Regions from separate parts of the Agarivorans sp. DSG3-1 genome, predicted to be linked through region 1. Evidence: predicted binding sites of a transcription regulator. Region 1 holds the regulator's gene; each other region holds the start of a gene.
What was found. Region 1 encodes LexA, which represses DNA repair genes until DNA is damaged. Its sites were predicted from a motif close to TACTGTATNNNNATACAGTA; they were not measured.

Region 1 (5,440 bases):
TTCTTATTCAGTCGCTCAAGACACCGATCTTATTACGAATCTATCGCGCCTTAATAGTTTTTTTAAAAGCTTTTTTGAAAGGGCTTTCAAGAGCTGTTTGTTGTTTTAAATATACTTTTCATTGGCTTAGCTGTGATCTATGGCTATCTTTTAGTACAAAAATAAGTAATTAATACAAAGAATAATAGAATGTCTTCATTAGCATGAAGGGATTCTTAACCATGAAATACAATATCATATTATGCGGGCTATTTGCCGCTTCCATTCACACTCTCGTAGGTTGTGGTGGTTCGTCAGGTTCCAGTTCAATAAGTGAGGCTAGAGCTCAATACGAAGGAAGCGAAGAATTAGCGGTGGTTAATTCTGCTAACGCACATCAGTTTTCTCGTGCTGCGTTTTATTCTTCTCAACTTAAAAGCAATGGGGAACTAAGCGCTAAAGATCTTATTTCCCCTGATAGCTTTTTGTATTTAATGTTCGGTATTGGGGATTTTCCTGGCCTATACTCTTCTCTAAGCTGTGATAGCGGAAACTTTGAAGAGCATAGCGATGTAGATACAAGCACCTGGTTAGGAGAGGTATCAGTCTCATTTAATGAATGCCTTATAAACAATGCAACAGTCAATGGTTCATACACTCTAACAATTAAGGCTTTGAATAGTGCTAGTGGACATTATTTAGATAATTACTCGGTTAAGTACACGGATTTCTCCATCTCTTCTAACTCAAATCACTATACTCAGCTCAATGGTAATGTTGACTTCCGTATTACCCGCAGCCTCACCAAAGATACACGCATGAACTTGATCATGACTGATGAGAATCAAGCTCAGCAAATACTCTTAGATAACGTCTCCTGGCTTGAGTCGAATGCCAATAGTGGAAATATGGTTGAGGTAAAGGGTAGTATTTATTTGGGGGATCATGGTCGTGTAGATTTAACAAGTGACCAATTGTTAATGTCAGGGCTAAATGTTGACGACGGGCACTTCACTGTTAAGGGCGACTCAAGCTCGTATAGCACTACATTTAATCCAAATCCGAAGAAAAACAATCTAGAGTTATTTCCCTTTGATGAGTCAAACTCGACAGTTAGGGAAGCTCCTTTACATTTTCTAACCCACAGAGTTCTCAGCAACTTAAATGATAGCGACGGTGATGGAATGTGGGATGGTTGGGAGATTTATTATGGGCTTGACCATCTTGAAGCAAATGGAGAGGATGATGACGATGGAGATGGGTGGTCGAATTATTTAGAGTTTGTTGGTATTGATTCTTCTCCTGTAGATGCAACGTCTAAACCTTCTATCAACATCGGTATACCTAACTCGTTTATAGATACATTGGTTGGGCTTGAAAGTTCCAGTTACACGTTACGGTTATTTGGAAATATAGATAAACGTTTAGCTGATGCGATCAGCGATTTTTCGTTTACAGTGAGTTTCCCGGAAACTATCGAATGGAATATTGAAGAAAGTGACCACTGTTCTATAGAAAATAATTTACTAAAGTGTAATGTCACAGATTATTCAGATTTTATAGGTTACCAAAACCACCCTCTCGAAAACTTAGATTTAGCTATATTAGAGTTTAAAAATAGAAGTCTAGACGTAGGTGAAACGAAGCATAAAATTGCACTTGATTTTAATAACCCACTAATGACTTCAGCACAGGAAGAACCTTCGTTTTCACGCAGTCTAACACTTCACCAACGACCTTATACAGAAAGCAGGATTAATGCTAACGATTTTGCGGTTGTTTTAGACGACATCAAAGATGAGTTCTTCTATAAATTAGAAATCGATAGCAGTCGCTATCTAGAGCAGGCTTTAGATATTAGTTTACCAAGCAGTTCATTGGGAATGGAGATTGTTGGAATTAATGTTTTAGACGATGAAATGGTGTGCACCTTTTCTTCTAAGTTAGTTCAGTGTGATGTGCCATCTTTTCGTAATCCTTCTGTCGAACTGGTGCTATCTAAACCAAGTGCTCATGGAAAAGTGAGTATTGGCATCAATGTGAAAGACTACAAAGATGGTAGCTTGGTGTATGAGCAACAGTTTTCAAGTTTGCTCGCGATTACTTCATCGATGGCGGAGTTGAAGGCTCAAGCTGTTGAGCTAGAAGTTGGTGAGACGATATTAAACATAGCGCCTGGGATCTACAGTGGTAGCGTTACTTTTGATAGAAACTTAACCTTGAAAGGGGATGCTAATACAGAATTGTGGTTAAAGTCAGGTGCTTATGCAGATGGAGCCTCGATAACCAGTACTTCTGAGTTACACATTGATGGTCTAAATCTACACGTTATTGCTGATACAGACAGTGCAATAAAGGTGAGCGGGGGGAGTATTGTTAACAGTGCTATCCACATTTCTGGTTATCGCGGCTCAATGATTACTTCAGATAAGCCTATACGAATTACTCACAACTCCATAAATGTGAAAGACACGAATGGTGCACTTATTAACTTACCGCCGGGCTCATCGGTGAACAATAATCTTATTGTTTTGCAAAACAGCCGAGCGACGCTAATTGGAAACTCACTGGGTCAAGCAGAATCAGAGCAGCTTAAAGAATCTGTAAAAGTAAGCAATAATACTCTAATAGATATGTATTCTTTCTTTAGTGACCACTCGCTCTTTCCATTATCCGCCATTGTTTTTGAAAACAATATTGTCGCACTGACGGACAACTTAGAGAGTGTTGATGACTCAGAACTCGATGGTTCAGTATTTAGCGTTAGCGGTGAGCAAAGCGTTACTCGTCATAACTTGTTTTCATCTCGTTTTACAGAGCTACTAAATAATAGTGAGTTTGTGAACGAAAGTAACATTGTAAGCGACAAGATCTCTCAAGGGCTAGAGAGTGACTTCAGTTTGAATTTGACTAGCGAGGCCATTGATACTGGTGTTGATAACCTTGAGCTACCGAGTAAGGATTTAGCAGGAAGTGCAAGGATATCAGGTGCGGGCGTAGATATTGGTGCATTTGAGCTTCAGCAATAGTAAGTTTTTTTCAAAAGAAAATTTCGATAGCGCTATCCTGTCAGGATTAGCGCTATTGTTAAGTTCCCTGCTTTAAAAGTTGCTTTAGCATCCAAACATTGCAGCCATTATGGGCTGTACCTTGTAAAGGTGCGGATAAGTGTTTAAAACCGAGGCCTTCGTATAGTTTAATCGCTGCCGACATATTGCTAAGCGTGTCTAGGTAACAGCGAGAAAATCCCTGCTCTAAGGCAAATGCTAGGCAGGCTAAAGAGAGCTTTTTACCGAGACCTTGGCCTCTACCTTCTTCTAGCAAAAATAACTTTTTTAACTCACTGGTATCTTTACTATCGGCAAAAGGCGCAATGCCGCAGCCGCCAACGACCTTGCCATCTAACAAAGCGACCACATATCTACTACGATTTTGCTGTGTATAGTGCTGACTCATATTATCGACTTCAGCATCAGAGGGGCCAAAGCCTTCTCCTACCGCGCCATATTCTTGGCCAACCTGTTTGATTATTCGCTGTAGATCTTGGTCATATTGGGCTGATATTTCGATTATCTCAAGGGTCATTATTGCCTCCTATCACTTTGAATCAACAGTAACAAAATCAGAATTAAGATAAAACCTTGCGTCAAAATGTATGCTGTATATACTAACAGTGTGCTGTATAAACTTACAGGTAGACTATGAAGCCCTTAACGCCCCGCCAAACAGAAGTGTTTGAACTTATTCGCCGCCATATTAACGATACTGGTATGCCTCCAACGCGTGCCGAAATTGCTAAAGAACTAGGATTCCGCTCGGCTAATGCAGCAGAAGAACACCTTAGAGCTTTAGCTAAAAAAGGTGCGATTGAAATGATTCCTGGTGCGTCGCGAGGGATCCGTATTAGCGAAGCGTACTTGCCGGCTAGCGCGAATGAAGCCACTGTAGAACCCGAGCCAGGCTTGCCGTTAATCGGGCAAGTTGCTGCGGGTGAGCCTATTTTGGCGCAGGAGCACGTTGAATCTCATTACGCCGTAGATGCTAACTTATTTAATCCGCATGCCGATTATTTACTGCGAGTACAGGGCATGAGCATGAAAGATATCGGCATTATGGATGGTGATTTATTAGCCGTGCATAAAACTACCGAGGTACACAATGGACAGGTGGTTGTGGCTCGTTTAGATGAAGATGTTACGGTTAAACGTTTTGAGCGTGACGGCAAGATGGTGTACTTACATCCTGAGAATGAAGAGTTATCAACCATTGAAGTTGATCTTGAATATCAGAACATCGAAATAGAAGGTTTAGCGGTAGGTATTATTCGCACTGCCGATTGGATGTAAGCCTTATTCAACAATAAGTTCCCCATTTTGAAGCCCAAATCACTCTGATTTGGGCTTTTGTCGTTAGCATCACATCTTTTGTCTTTATCCACAAAAATCTCAACAATGTATTTACATTTCTTTAACTTAGGGGTTAATTTATAAGCAGTAGGTTGTATTTAGCTGTAATAGCCTATGCTTTTGGGGTGGGGATTTTCCCTTTATTCGCAGCTACTTTCCTAGCATGGAAAGTTGTTGTCGTTGGCTACTGCAAAGGAGAGCGCTGTGGGCCGATGGATTCAGCTATTATTGCTGACATTTTTTTCGTCGCATTTGTTTGCGCAAGAGATGTCTTTTAATTTACGTCCTGGTGTTACTGCCATCAGTGAGCAAGTTTATGGCTTGCACATGACAATTTTCTATATTTGTTGTGCCATTGGTGTTTTGGTATTTGGCGCTATGTTTTGGTCGATTTACCATCACCGTAAATCCAAAGGAGCGGTTCCTGCTCAATTCCACGAAAGCACTAAAGTGGAAATTATTTGGACCATTATTCCCTTTATCATTTTGATAGGCATGGCGATTCCAGCCACTAAAACCTTACTGGCAATGGAAGACCCTTCCGATGCCGACATTACCATTCAAGTGACAGGTTCCCAGTGGAAGTGGCACTACAAGTACTTTGACCAAGATTTAGAGTTTTACAGTGTAATGGCATCTGATTGGGATGAAGTAAACGGCAAACTGGAAAAGCGCAAAAACTATTTGCTTGAAGTTGACCACCCCCTCGTATTGCCAATCGGTAAAAAAGTCCGCTTCCTCATGACCTCTGAAGACGTTATTCACTCTTGGTGGGTGCCTGACTTTGCAGTTAAAAAAGATGCTAACCCAGGTTTTATTAACGAAGCATGGACCATCATTGATAAACCCGGCATTTACCGTGGCCAATGTGCTGAGCTATGTGGAAAAGACCATGGCTTTATGCCTATTGTTGTCATTGCCAAACCCCAAGCCGAATATGATGCTTGGTTGGCAGAGAAAGAAGCTGCCTATTTAGCCAAGCAAGCGCAAGAGCTAGAACTGGTGGCCATGACGATGCAGCAAGATGAGCTGATGTCGTTAGGCGAAAAAGTGTA
Region 2 (5,440 bases), 370 kb from region 1:
CGATTAATGACGAAGAATACCTTGCTGTATACTGAAATGGTGACAACCGGTGCCATTTTGCATGGAAAGGGCGATTACTTAGGGTTTTCGGAGCCAGAACACCCAATAGCCTTACAACTTGGTGGTTCCAATCCCACAGAGCTTACCGAGTGTGCTAAACGTGCTGAAGACTTAGGTTATGATGAGGTAAACATTAACGTTGGTTGCCCTTCAGACCGTGTTCAAAACGGTCGTTTTGGCGCTTGTTTAATGGCTGAACCAAACTTGGTGGCCGAGTGTGTCAGCGAAATGCAACATCAGGTAAAAATACCAGTAACGGTGAAAACTCGGATTGGGATTGATGAGCAAGACAGCTATCAGTTTCTAAAAGACTTTATTGAACCGGCTGCTCAAGCGGGATGCGAAACCTTTATTATTCATGCGCGTAAAGCGTGGTTATCTGGCTTAAGCCCTAAACAGAATCGTGACATTCCGCCGCTTGATTACTCTCGCGCTTATCAAGTAAAAAAAGATTATCCTCAACTCACCATTAGTGTAAATGGCGGTATCAATAGCTTAGAGCAAGCTGAACAACACTTAACCCACCTTGACGGGGTAATGTTGGGGCGCGAGGTTTACCAAAATCCTTATTTATTAGCTGAGGTGGATCAACGGATCTTTGACGATCACTCTCCCCAGTTAAGTCGACATCAGGTCGCTGAGTTAATGCTACCGTATATTGAGCAGCATCTAGCTCAGGGTGGGCGTTTGCAGCACATTAGCCGTCATATACTTGGTTTATTTCAAGGTTGCGTAGGTGCAAGAGCTTGGCGTCGTCACCTTAGTGAGAATGCGCATAAGTCTGGCGCGGGCATAGAGGTAATGCAAGCCGCGCTGGCATTGGTTCCCGAGCATCAAGACGCGTAAATACAGCTCGCTTTATCGTTAAAAACTGGCCGCTTAATGCGGCCAGTTTGTTATCTGGCATAGCCCTTGCTATCACTACCTGCGAAGAGTCAGCTTTTTGTCAGGAGAGTGAAACAATGGAATTTTTAAGTCGTTTAATCGCCCGTTGGGGGGTATTAGACATTTTAATGGCGTGGCTACTAATCGCTAGTGGTTTGCTGTTAATGATACCAAACCAATGGCTACCCGAAGCCAGCATAAATAGTCAACTGAGCTTAGTGCTTACTTTTAGTTGTGTAGTGGGTTTAGCCTATTTTATTAGCCGTGGCTTGCTGCTATTAGTGACTAGCTTAAGTGGGGCAGTTCAACATCGCAAAGAGCTACAGCGTTTGTCGTCAATGGTTGCGTGTTTAGATCATTCTGAACGAGCGATTCTACGTGAGTTTATTATTGCTCGACGCAGTGTTTTAAGTTTGCCTCTCAAGGAACCGGCAGTGGTTAACTTATTGGAGAATGGGGTACTTAAACCGATTAATCAGCAGCATGTGCAAGAACAGCGTAGTAACGTTGACATGATGATTAACTTGGCAGCACGACCATTATTAAGTTACAAAGCCTTGGGGTTGCCAGTGGGTAAATTAAACGAGGAACAGATTGAGCATTTAAAATCAATTCGCCCTCGCTTTTTACAGCCTGACTACAAAGCTAACCGTACTCACTCGGGGAAGTTATTTAGGATCCGAGCGGGTGAAGCAGAGAGCCAAACAGCCGCATAACGTGCTGCTTATTTTGTGCGTTGTTTCAGGTAACCTGCATAGTCAGGAACATCTACCGAAAACTCCTGATTGAAATGACGGCTGGCTAAGATAAAGTCAGCCGTTGCTTGGTTTGTTGCCATAGGAATGTTCCATACCGCAGCCAAGCGCAGCAAGGCTTTTACATCTGGGTCATGAGGTACCGCATCTAATGGATCCCAGAAAAAGATCATTAAATCTATTTTCCCTTCCGCGATCATCGCTCCCAGTTGTTGGTCACCGCCCATTGGGCCACTTAATAGTGCTTCTACCTCAAAGCCCTGTTGTGATAATAAAGTGCCGGTAGTACCAGTGCCAAATAACTGATGTTGTACTAATGCTTTTTGGTGGATCTTAGCCCATTTTATTAGCGCGCTCTTTTTATGATCATGAGCCACTAAGGCAATGCGTTTTCGCTCGTGCATTTTGCGAGTTGTTGTATCCATGCTACCTCTTAAATACTCTTAGATTGAAAGCCTTTACTGCAGATTATGTTACTGTTTGTATTTACTATTAGCTAGCGATAGCAGACAGAACATAAGGGTAGGGATCGCAAAACGTGTGCGGCAGTGTGATGATTGGTGGTGAATACGAAATACGACAAGTAATTGGCGTAGATTCGTTATTTTTAGATTTTGGTGAAACTAAGCAATATCGACCCCGCGAGTCTTTGCCTGCGATAACTTTTACGCAAGGAAAACTAACTTGTGAACACTATCTCTGGGGAGTTCAGCATTCTCAAACGAGCCAGTTAATCATTAATGCTCGGGCAGAAACCGCTGCAGATAAAGCAATGTTTAGCCAAGCTTGGTTAAATCAGCGTTGTTTACTTCCCGTTAAAGCCTGGCATGAGTGGCGCAATCAGGAACGTTTCGAATTTCGTCTAGACCATAGCCACTTGCTGTTATTAGGCGCTTTGTATATTCGCCAACACCAACATGAGCAAGCTCGGTTGGTAGTGCTAACTCAAAATGCGAGCAGTCAATTAACGCAATACCATCACCGTATGCCTTTATTGTTTGAGTTAGAAAGCGGATTAGCTTGGCTTGCTGGTCAAGCGTCTCAATCTAAACCTCAACAGTTTCATTATCATGTCTCTAGCAATAGCCCGCAGCTAGGTTTGTTTTAGTTTGTTCGCGATAAAGTCAGCGATACTATTTTTTAATCGGAGTGAGCGATGATTTACATTTTTGGTTATGGCAGTTTAATTGATACTGATTGCCGCCAGTGCACCTTTCCCGGAGAACATGCCTATGCGGCGCGCTTACACGGGTATCAGCGTTATTGGAGCGGTTTAAAGAGTGCCGAAGACCGTTCTGCCGTAGTCATTACTCCAGATAGTAATGCTAGCGTAAACGGGGTACTGATTCCGTTTGACGAGACATTCTTGCCAGAGTTAGATAAGCGAGAACAAGACTACGACCGTGTATTGCTTGATGTTCAACAACTTGATTTGCTCGACGATTTGCCCGGTGAAGTTGTTAAGATCTATACCTATGTGGCAAAGGAGTATTGGCACCCACAAACGAACAGCCCCATTTTACAAACCTACTTAGATGTATGTTTACGTGGGTGTTTAGCGGTAAATGAAGAATATGCACGAGAGTTTTTATTGTCGACTAACTATTGGGTAAATCATTGGCAGGATGATCGCCATCAACCTCTTTATCCACGGGCGATTAACATGAGTGCTTTAGCCTTGGATCAAATTGATTCAATCTTGAATGATATGGCGCATTTAGCTGAGCTAAAACCGAGTAAATAGCAGCCATAAAAAAAGGCGCCTAAGGCGCCTTTTTTACTTCAATTCAGTAAACGTAAAATTACAGTACGTGTACAGAAGAAGTGTTAGTTGTACCAGAAGGTACTAAGGCACCAGATACCATCACAATGATGTCGCCTTTGTTAGCAAGACCAGATTCCATCGCTAGGTCTTTACCTAGAGCGTAGAATGCGTCAGTGCTTTCAATGCTATCAACAACATGTGGGTAAACACCTTTAGTCAAGCAAAGTTGAGCAGATGTTTTAGTGTTAGTAGTAATCGCTAAAATGTTCGCTTTAGGGAAGTACTTACGAACAGACTTAGCTGATTTACCGCCTTCAGTAGCCACAACGATAAGAGGAGCACTTAGCTTCTCAGACGCTTCAACAGCACCTTTACATACCGCTTCAGTGATGCGTAGTTTACCGCTATCACGTGCTGGATCTAGGTTAGAAGGCATTACTGCGTCAGTACGCTCACAAATAGTTGCCATGATAGATACCGCTTCTACAGGGTATTTACCTTTAGCAGACTCACCAGAAAGCATTACTGCATCAGTACCGTCTAAGATTGCGTTAGCAACGTCGCCCGCTTCAGCGCGAGTTGGACGTGGGTTTTTGATCATTGAGTCAAGCATTTGTGTTGCAGTGATAACCAGCTTACGAGCACGGTTACATTTCTCAATCATCATTTTCTGAGCGAAGATTACTTCTTCAACTGGGATTTCAACACCTAAGTCACCACGAGCAACCATGATGCCGTCAGATACTTCTAAAATTTCGTCGAAGTTATCTACGCCTTCTTGGTTTTCGATTTTAGAGATGATTTGGATAGCGTCGCCACCATTCTCTTTAAGAAGTTGACGAATTTCTAGTACGTCTTCTTTCTTACGAATGAAAGATGCAGCGATGAAATCTACGCCTTGCTCACAACCAAAGATTAAGTCGCCTTTATCTTTAGCTGAAAGTGCAGGTAGTTGAACGATTACGCCAGGAAGGTTAACACCTTTGTTTTCGCCTAGGTCACCGTTGTTAAGAACAGTACACTTAACTTCGTCGTCAGAAACAGCAATAACTTCCATTTCGATTAGGCCGTCATCTACTAAGATGATGTTGCCTACTTTCAAGTCAGCCGCTAAACCAGGGTAAGTTACCGCTACGCGAGTTGAGTCGCCGATAATTGTTTGGTCAGTAGTGAATGTGAACTCTTGACCTGCAACTAAGCTTACGTCATCGCCGCCAGCTAGTTTAATCGTACGGATTTCTGGACCTTTAGTATCCAATAAAACAGCAGCAGATTTGCCCGTGTTCTTAATAACTTCACGTAGGTTGTTGATGCGAGTGCCGTGCTCTGCAAAGTCCCCGTGAGAGAAGTTAAGACGCATTACGTTCATGCCTGATTCAACTAACTTAGTTAGCATTTCTACCGATTCAGTTTTTGGACCAATGGTACAAACTATTTTGGTTTTCTTCATTGAAGTGACTCTCCGTTAAGGATGCTAGTAAAAAAATCTGCGCACATTATACAAGATTGATCACAAAAGGATATGTAGAAAAATAACTACAAATCAGAATGTCGATCAAAATATTGTCGATTTATTGGCTGTAAATGTGGCTGGTAATTTGTTCGAATTTGTAAAACCTTGCCAGCCTGCTCATTTATTGAGCATCTAGCAAGTATAAAAAAACCTCGCGAAACTGCGAGGTTTTGTTGAGCATTTATTGCTTACTCAATTTCACCACAAAAACGATAGCCTTCGCCGTGAATAGTCGCGATGATCTCTGGCGTTTCGGGGATTGATTCGAAGTGTTTTCTAATTCGACGAATGGTAACGTCTACAGTCCGGTCATGTGGCTTAAGCTCACGGCCTGTCATCTTCTTAAGCAAGTCAGCTCGGGTTTGAATCTGCCCAGGGTTTTCTACAAAGTGCAACATTGCGCGAAACTCGCTGCGTGGTAATTTGTAGGTTTCTTGATGAGGGCTTACTAAAGAGCGACTG
Region 3 (5,440 bases), 2.1 Mb from region 1:
AGCAAAGCCATTAAACGTTCCACCAAAATACCTTGGTCACCTTCGTCTTGCGCAAAGGTACGCTCCACCGCTACTGATTTACGTTGCCGGTCGTTACTGACCGCCCGCTCGTCCACGCCTTGGCAACGCATCCATAACATCTCACCAAACTTGCCAAAAATTTGTTTTAGTTTATCTCGCTCGGCACGACGAATATCTCCCCCCGTGTAAAGCCCTTGGTGATGCAGTTTTTCAATGCTCACTTTGCCTACACCAGAAATTTTTTCTAGGGCTAAGGTTTCAATAAATTCGCTTACTTGCTCAGGTTTAATCACAAATAAACCATTGGGTTTGTTTAAGTCTGAAGCAATTTTGGCAAGAAATTTCACAGGAGCGACTCCAGCCGAAGCAGTTAAACCGGTTTTATCAAAGATATCTTGCCTAATTTGCTCGGCAATTAAGGTGGCTGAACCACGGCAGGCTTGGCTACTGGTTACGTCTAGGTAGGCTTCATCGAGAGATAATGGCTCTATTGCGTCAGCATAATCATGAAAAATTGCCTGCACTTGTTGGCTGGCGTCTTGATAGGCGGCCATACGTGGCGGCACTAGCACTAAATCAGGACAAAGCTGCATAGCCTTATGAGTTGGCATCGCCGAGCGAATGCCATATTGGCGAGCAATGTAATTGCAGGTGGTTAATACCCCTCGACCACTACGCATGCCACCAACAGCCAGCGGCACATTGGCTAACTCTGGCTGGTCACGCATTTCCACAGCCGCATAAAAACAATCCATGTCTACATGGATAATCTTACGCTGAATTGAAGCTGGTGTTGTCAATATGCCGCACTCATAACTGTATATACAAACAGTATAAAGCTGATATGCGGAATTACCAAGTAACACTGAGCAGTTTTTAGCATGCTAACCAGCCAAATTACTATGGCTTGAACGCAAGAGCTTGAGTAGTATTGAAAAACCAATTTGCTGAAGGAAGTAAAACTGTGAGTGATGCACGACTAAGCCAACTGAGTGTTTATCCCATTAAATCAACGGCCGGTATCCACCTTAATCATGCTTATGTTGAGGAACACGGTTTAGCTTTTGACCGCCGATTTGTTGTTTGCCAGCCAGACGGCATACAGATTACCGCGAGAACTCACCCTAAATTGGCACAAGTCCATAGCGCGCTAAATCGCGATGGTTTGCATTTGCGCGCACCTAATATGGCAGCGCTTGATATTGTTTATAGCGAGTTCTCAGAGGATTACCGTGAGGTAATGATTTGGAAAGACAGCGTACAAGCGCAACATTGCCACCGCTCTTACGATGCTTGGTTTAGTGAGTATTTAGGCGAACCTTGTCACTTGGTGTTTTTTGGTCAGCAATCTCAGCGCAAAGTAAAACAACGAGAGAGTCAGGTTTCTTTTGCCGATGGCTATCCATTGCTACTGATTTCTGAAGCGTCGCTTGAGGATCTCAATTTGCGCTCTAGCGCTATTCACTGTATGGAACAGTTTCGCCCTAACATTGTGGTAAAAAATACCGAGGCTTTTGCCGAAGATGGTTGGAAGCGCTTTAAAATTGGTGAAGTTGAATTTGAAGTACAAAACCCTTGTTCTCGCTGTATATTCACAACTCTCGACCAAGCCAGTGGTCAATTTCATCCGAATAAAGAGCCGCTTGCTACCTTCGCCAAATATCGCCAAGGAGACGGCGGCAATGTGTATTTTGGGCAAAATGTTGTGGCTCTAAATAGTGGCAAAATCAGCTTGTACGACAGCATTGAAGTACTAGAAACGCGCCAAGCAGAGGTATATCCAGATACCTCTGAAAAACGGCAAGCTAACAGCACTCCCTCAGCTCAACAGTGGCAGCAAGGTGAGGCGGTTAAGCTAAGTTGCATTGCAGTTCAGCAAGATACCCACGATGTAAAAACCTTTGTCTTTGAGCCACCTAAACATTTACAAGCTACTTACCTACCCGGCCAATACATGGGGCTTGAACTTGAGATCGACGGCAAGCCTGTTCATCGTAATTACACCTTATCAAGCTCACCTAGCCGCCCTTATCGCTTAGCCATTACCGTAAAACGAGTGACCGGCGGCCAAGCGTCTAACTGGCTGCACGATAACCTTAAACCGGGTATGCACTTAAACACTCACGCGCCAAGTGGCGACTTCCACCTAGAGCAAAGTAACAACCAAAAGCTGCTATTGCTGTCTGCTGGCAGTGGCATAACGCCTATGCTATCGATGCTTCGTTACTTAAGTGACATGAATATCGAAAAAGACATCGTGTTTTTACACAGTGCCCATAGCGAGCAGGACTTAATTGCCGAAGCGGAGCTAGCCCAGCTCAGCAATAACTTTAAACACTGCAGTATTCGCTACACCCTTACTCAGAATGCCCCAGCCAATTGGCAAGGTTACCAAGGCCGCTTAAATCGCGGTATGTTAATGGACATTGCTGATTTAGATCAGCGAACAGTGTTTGTTTGTGGCCCACAAGCCTTTATGCAAAGCGCGAAAGAGCAGCTACTAGCTCTTGGGGTGTACGAGTCAGATTACTTTGAAGAAAGCTTTGGCCACCAGCTCACAGAGAAGGTGGAGACCAAACCTGTCAATATTCTGTTTGATAGCTGGGATACTTATGTTCAAGGCAATAATCAGCAGAACTTATTAGAGCAAGCCGAACAGGCTGGTTTAAACTTAAGCTATTCTTGCCGCGGAGGATTTTGTGGAAGCTGTAAAGTAAAACTGCAAAGTGGTGACGTTAAGATATTGGAAGATAGCGGCTTAACCGACGATGAAAAACAACAGGGCTTTATTCTTAGCTGCAGTTGTATTCCAACAAGCGATGTTTGTATTACTCAAGACTAATATGACATTCAGTAACTCATAAATTTATAAACGTTTACATACGATAGGAAGATAAAAATGAAGTTTCTTCACACCATGGTTCGAGTAAAAGACCTCGATGAATCACTTAACTTTTATTGCAACTTGTTAGGGATGACCGAAGCCCGTCGCTACGAGAGCGAACAAGGTCGCTTCTCTTTAATTTACTTGGCCGCAGATGAAGACTTAGCCCGCGTAAAAGCCGAAGACGCACCTTGCCTAGAGCTTACTTACAACTGGCCAGACGAAAATGGCAATCAAGAAAGCTACAGCGGTGGTCGTAACTTTGGTCATATTGCAGTATCGGTAGAAGATATTTACGGCTTATGCGAAAAGCTACAAAATGCCGGCGTTACCATTAACCGCCCGCCTCGTGATGGCCACATGGCATTTGTAGTATCGCCTGATGGTATTTCAGTAGAACTATTACAGCAAGGCGAGTCTTTGCCTGCACAAGAACCTTGGTTGTCTATGCCTAGTACGGGTTCATGGTAATCTTCAGCAGACACTAACACCATATGTAAACCAAGTGATACACCAAAAAAAAGTGAATCACTTGGTTTATTTGACCGAGCAGTCAAAAGTTGTATGGGAATGACATACCATTTTTTGATATGCTGCTTACAATTGTAAAACTATTGTAAAGTCGAATTTATGGATGAAAGCGACAAGATTATCGCTCAATTAAGAGAGAAAAATCGTCAACTGACCCACCAGTTACAAGACACCAAAAATCTTCTCAATATCACCTTAAATGACAGTGGTTTAGTACTATGGGAGCAACATATCCCTAGTGGACGGCTGAGCCTTTACAATTCTGAATACGGAAAAATTTGTGGTATATCCGCCACAAAACAAGAAGCGCTATACGAAAACTGGAAGTCTAATCTTCACCCAGAAGATAAAGAGCTGGCGATAAAAGCCTTTGACTCGATGATTCATGGCCATAGTGATGAGTACAATATTGAATATAGGATGCTTCACCAAGACGGCAGTACTCGCTGGATAAAAGACCGCGGCACCGTTCAACAATATGATGACGATAACCACCCGCTAAGAGTGATTGGTACCCATATCGATGTTACCCAGTTGCGCTTGGATCAACATCGTTTATCGAAACTGGCCCATCAAGATAACTTAACTGGCCTGCTAAACCGCCATGCCTTTGAAGCGCAGTTTAATGACTACTGCCAAAACATTGGGGATGAAGGCGGCACCTTAATGTTTATTGATTTAGACAAATTTAAACCAATTAACGACCAACATGGCCATACCGCAGGAGATCATATTCTTAAGGCTTGCGCGGCACAGATTCAAAACAACAGTCCTGCTCACGGGAAGTGTGGACGGATTGGTGGTGACGAGTTCGCCCTACTCGTTCCCTATAGCGAACCACAAAAGTTGCAACAGCTTTGTCTGCAATTACTGAAAAGCTTTGATCAGCCCTTTAAATACAATCATATAGAAGTGGCCGTGAGCTTGAGCATTGGCGTATGTAGTTTTCATCGTCACAATGAAGACTTCAGCCAAATACTTCACCGTGCCGACCAAGCTATGTACCAAGTAAAACACAATGGGAAAAGCAACTTTTCATTTTGGAATGCGAAAAGTTAACTATTTAGCAAAGCTGCTTAACCAGCGCTGAATTTGCACTTTACGCACAAAAAACAAAATACCAATAATCGCTAAATATATCACCGGTTCCAGCCAACCAGATTTAAGTGACCACCAAAAGTGAATCACCACCAGTAAAGCAATTGGGTAGATAAAGCCGTGTAACTGCAGCCAGCGGCGCCCCAAGCCCGTCTGTAGCTTTTTAAGCGAGGTAATACTCATTGCCAGCAATACCACAAAACCCAGCATGCCTAACCAAATATACGGGCGCTTAATCGTTTCCTGCCAAAACAAGCCCCAGTCTAAGCCTAGATCTATTAACAAGTAAGCGGCTAAATGCAGCAAGGCATAAGCAAACACATACAATCCAATAAGCCGTCTAAACGCTAACAAGCTCGGCAATTTAAAACGCCGTGACAACGGCGCTAAACACAAGGTAATCAGCAGTATGTTTAGCGCGCTGTTAGCAAAATAATGAATAATAGCCTGTACAGGGTCGCCGCCCCACCACTCATTAAGAACAGCTGCTACGCAGTATGCAAAAGGGCTGAGCAGCAATACATGCAGAGCGAGCCGCGTTTGCCATTGATGCTTGGCTAAATACTGGTTAATGCGCTTATTCACATCGGCTCCCATTAATAATAACGACTCAAATCCATGTCTTTGTACATATGGGCTACCTGTTTGCTGTAGCCATTAAACATTTCAGTGTCGATGCGTTTGCGCCCAAGCAAGCCAGCATCATCAATGCGTCGTTCCGAGGCTTGGCTCCAACGAGGATGGTCAACCTGAGGATTAACATTAGCGTAAAAGCCGTATTCACTGGGCCCTAAAAGATTCCAGGTTGTTGGTGGTTGTTTATCTAAAAAGCGGATCCTTACAATAGATTTAATACTTTTGAAGCCATATTTCCAAGGCACAACTAAACGCAGCGGCGCACCATTT

Region 2: ACLD71_RS09545 (SOS response-associated peptidase family protein) is a predicted target of LexA. The motif match lies at 2,175-2,194, and genes of this name have one in related genera.
Region 3: dinB (DNA polymerase IV) is a predicted target of LexA. The motif match lies at 836-855, and genes of this name have one in related genera.

What each region holds. Positions count from the first base shown of each region.
Region 1 covers NZ_CP177241.1:1,641,133-1,646,572, forward strand. The annotation lists gene ACLD71_RS07710 (hypothetical protein) at 1-54, shown strand, start outside; gene ACLD71_RS07715 (choice-of-anchor Q domain-containing protein) at 222-3,008, shown strand; gene ACLD71_RS07720 (GNAT family N-acetyltransferase) at 3,067-3,564, opposite strand; gene lexA (transcriptional repressor LexA) at 3,681-4,325, shown strand; gene coxB (cytochrome c oxidase subunit II) at 4,653-5,440, shown strand, end outside.
Region 2 covers NZ_CP177241.1:2,014,629-2,020,068, forward strand. The annotation lists gene dusA (tRNA dihydrouridine(20/20a) synthase DusA) at 1-906, shown strand, start outside; gene ACLD71_RS09535 (super-infection exclusion protein B) at 1,023-1,661, shown strand; gene ACLD71_RS09540 (methylglyoxal synthase) at 1,670-2,125, opposite strand; gene ACLD71_RS09545 (SOS response-associated peptidase family protein) at 2,239-2,808, shown strand; gene ACLD71_RS09550 (gamma-glutamylcyclotransferase family protein) at 2,857-3,444, shown strand; gene pykF (pyruvate kinase PykF) at 3,503-4,915, opposite strand; gene arcA (two-component system response regulator ArcA) at 5,167-5,440, opposite strand, start outside.
Region 3 covers NZ_CP177241.1:4,390,085-4,395,524, forward strand. The annotation lists gene dinB (DNA polymerase IV) at 1-821, opposite strand, end outside; gene ACLD71_RS20375 (MOSC N-terminal beta barrel domain-containing protein) at 986-2,863, shown strand; gene gloA (lactoylglutathione lyase) at 2,921-3,376, shown strand; gene ACLD71_RS20385 (diguanylate cyclase domain-containing protein) at 3,536-4,495, shown strand; gene ACLD71_RS20390 (sulfite oxidase heme-binding subunit YedZ) at 4,496-5,119, opposite strand; gene msrP (protein-methionine-sulfoxide reductase catalytic subunit MsrP) at 5,131-5,440, opposite strand, start outside.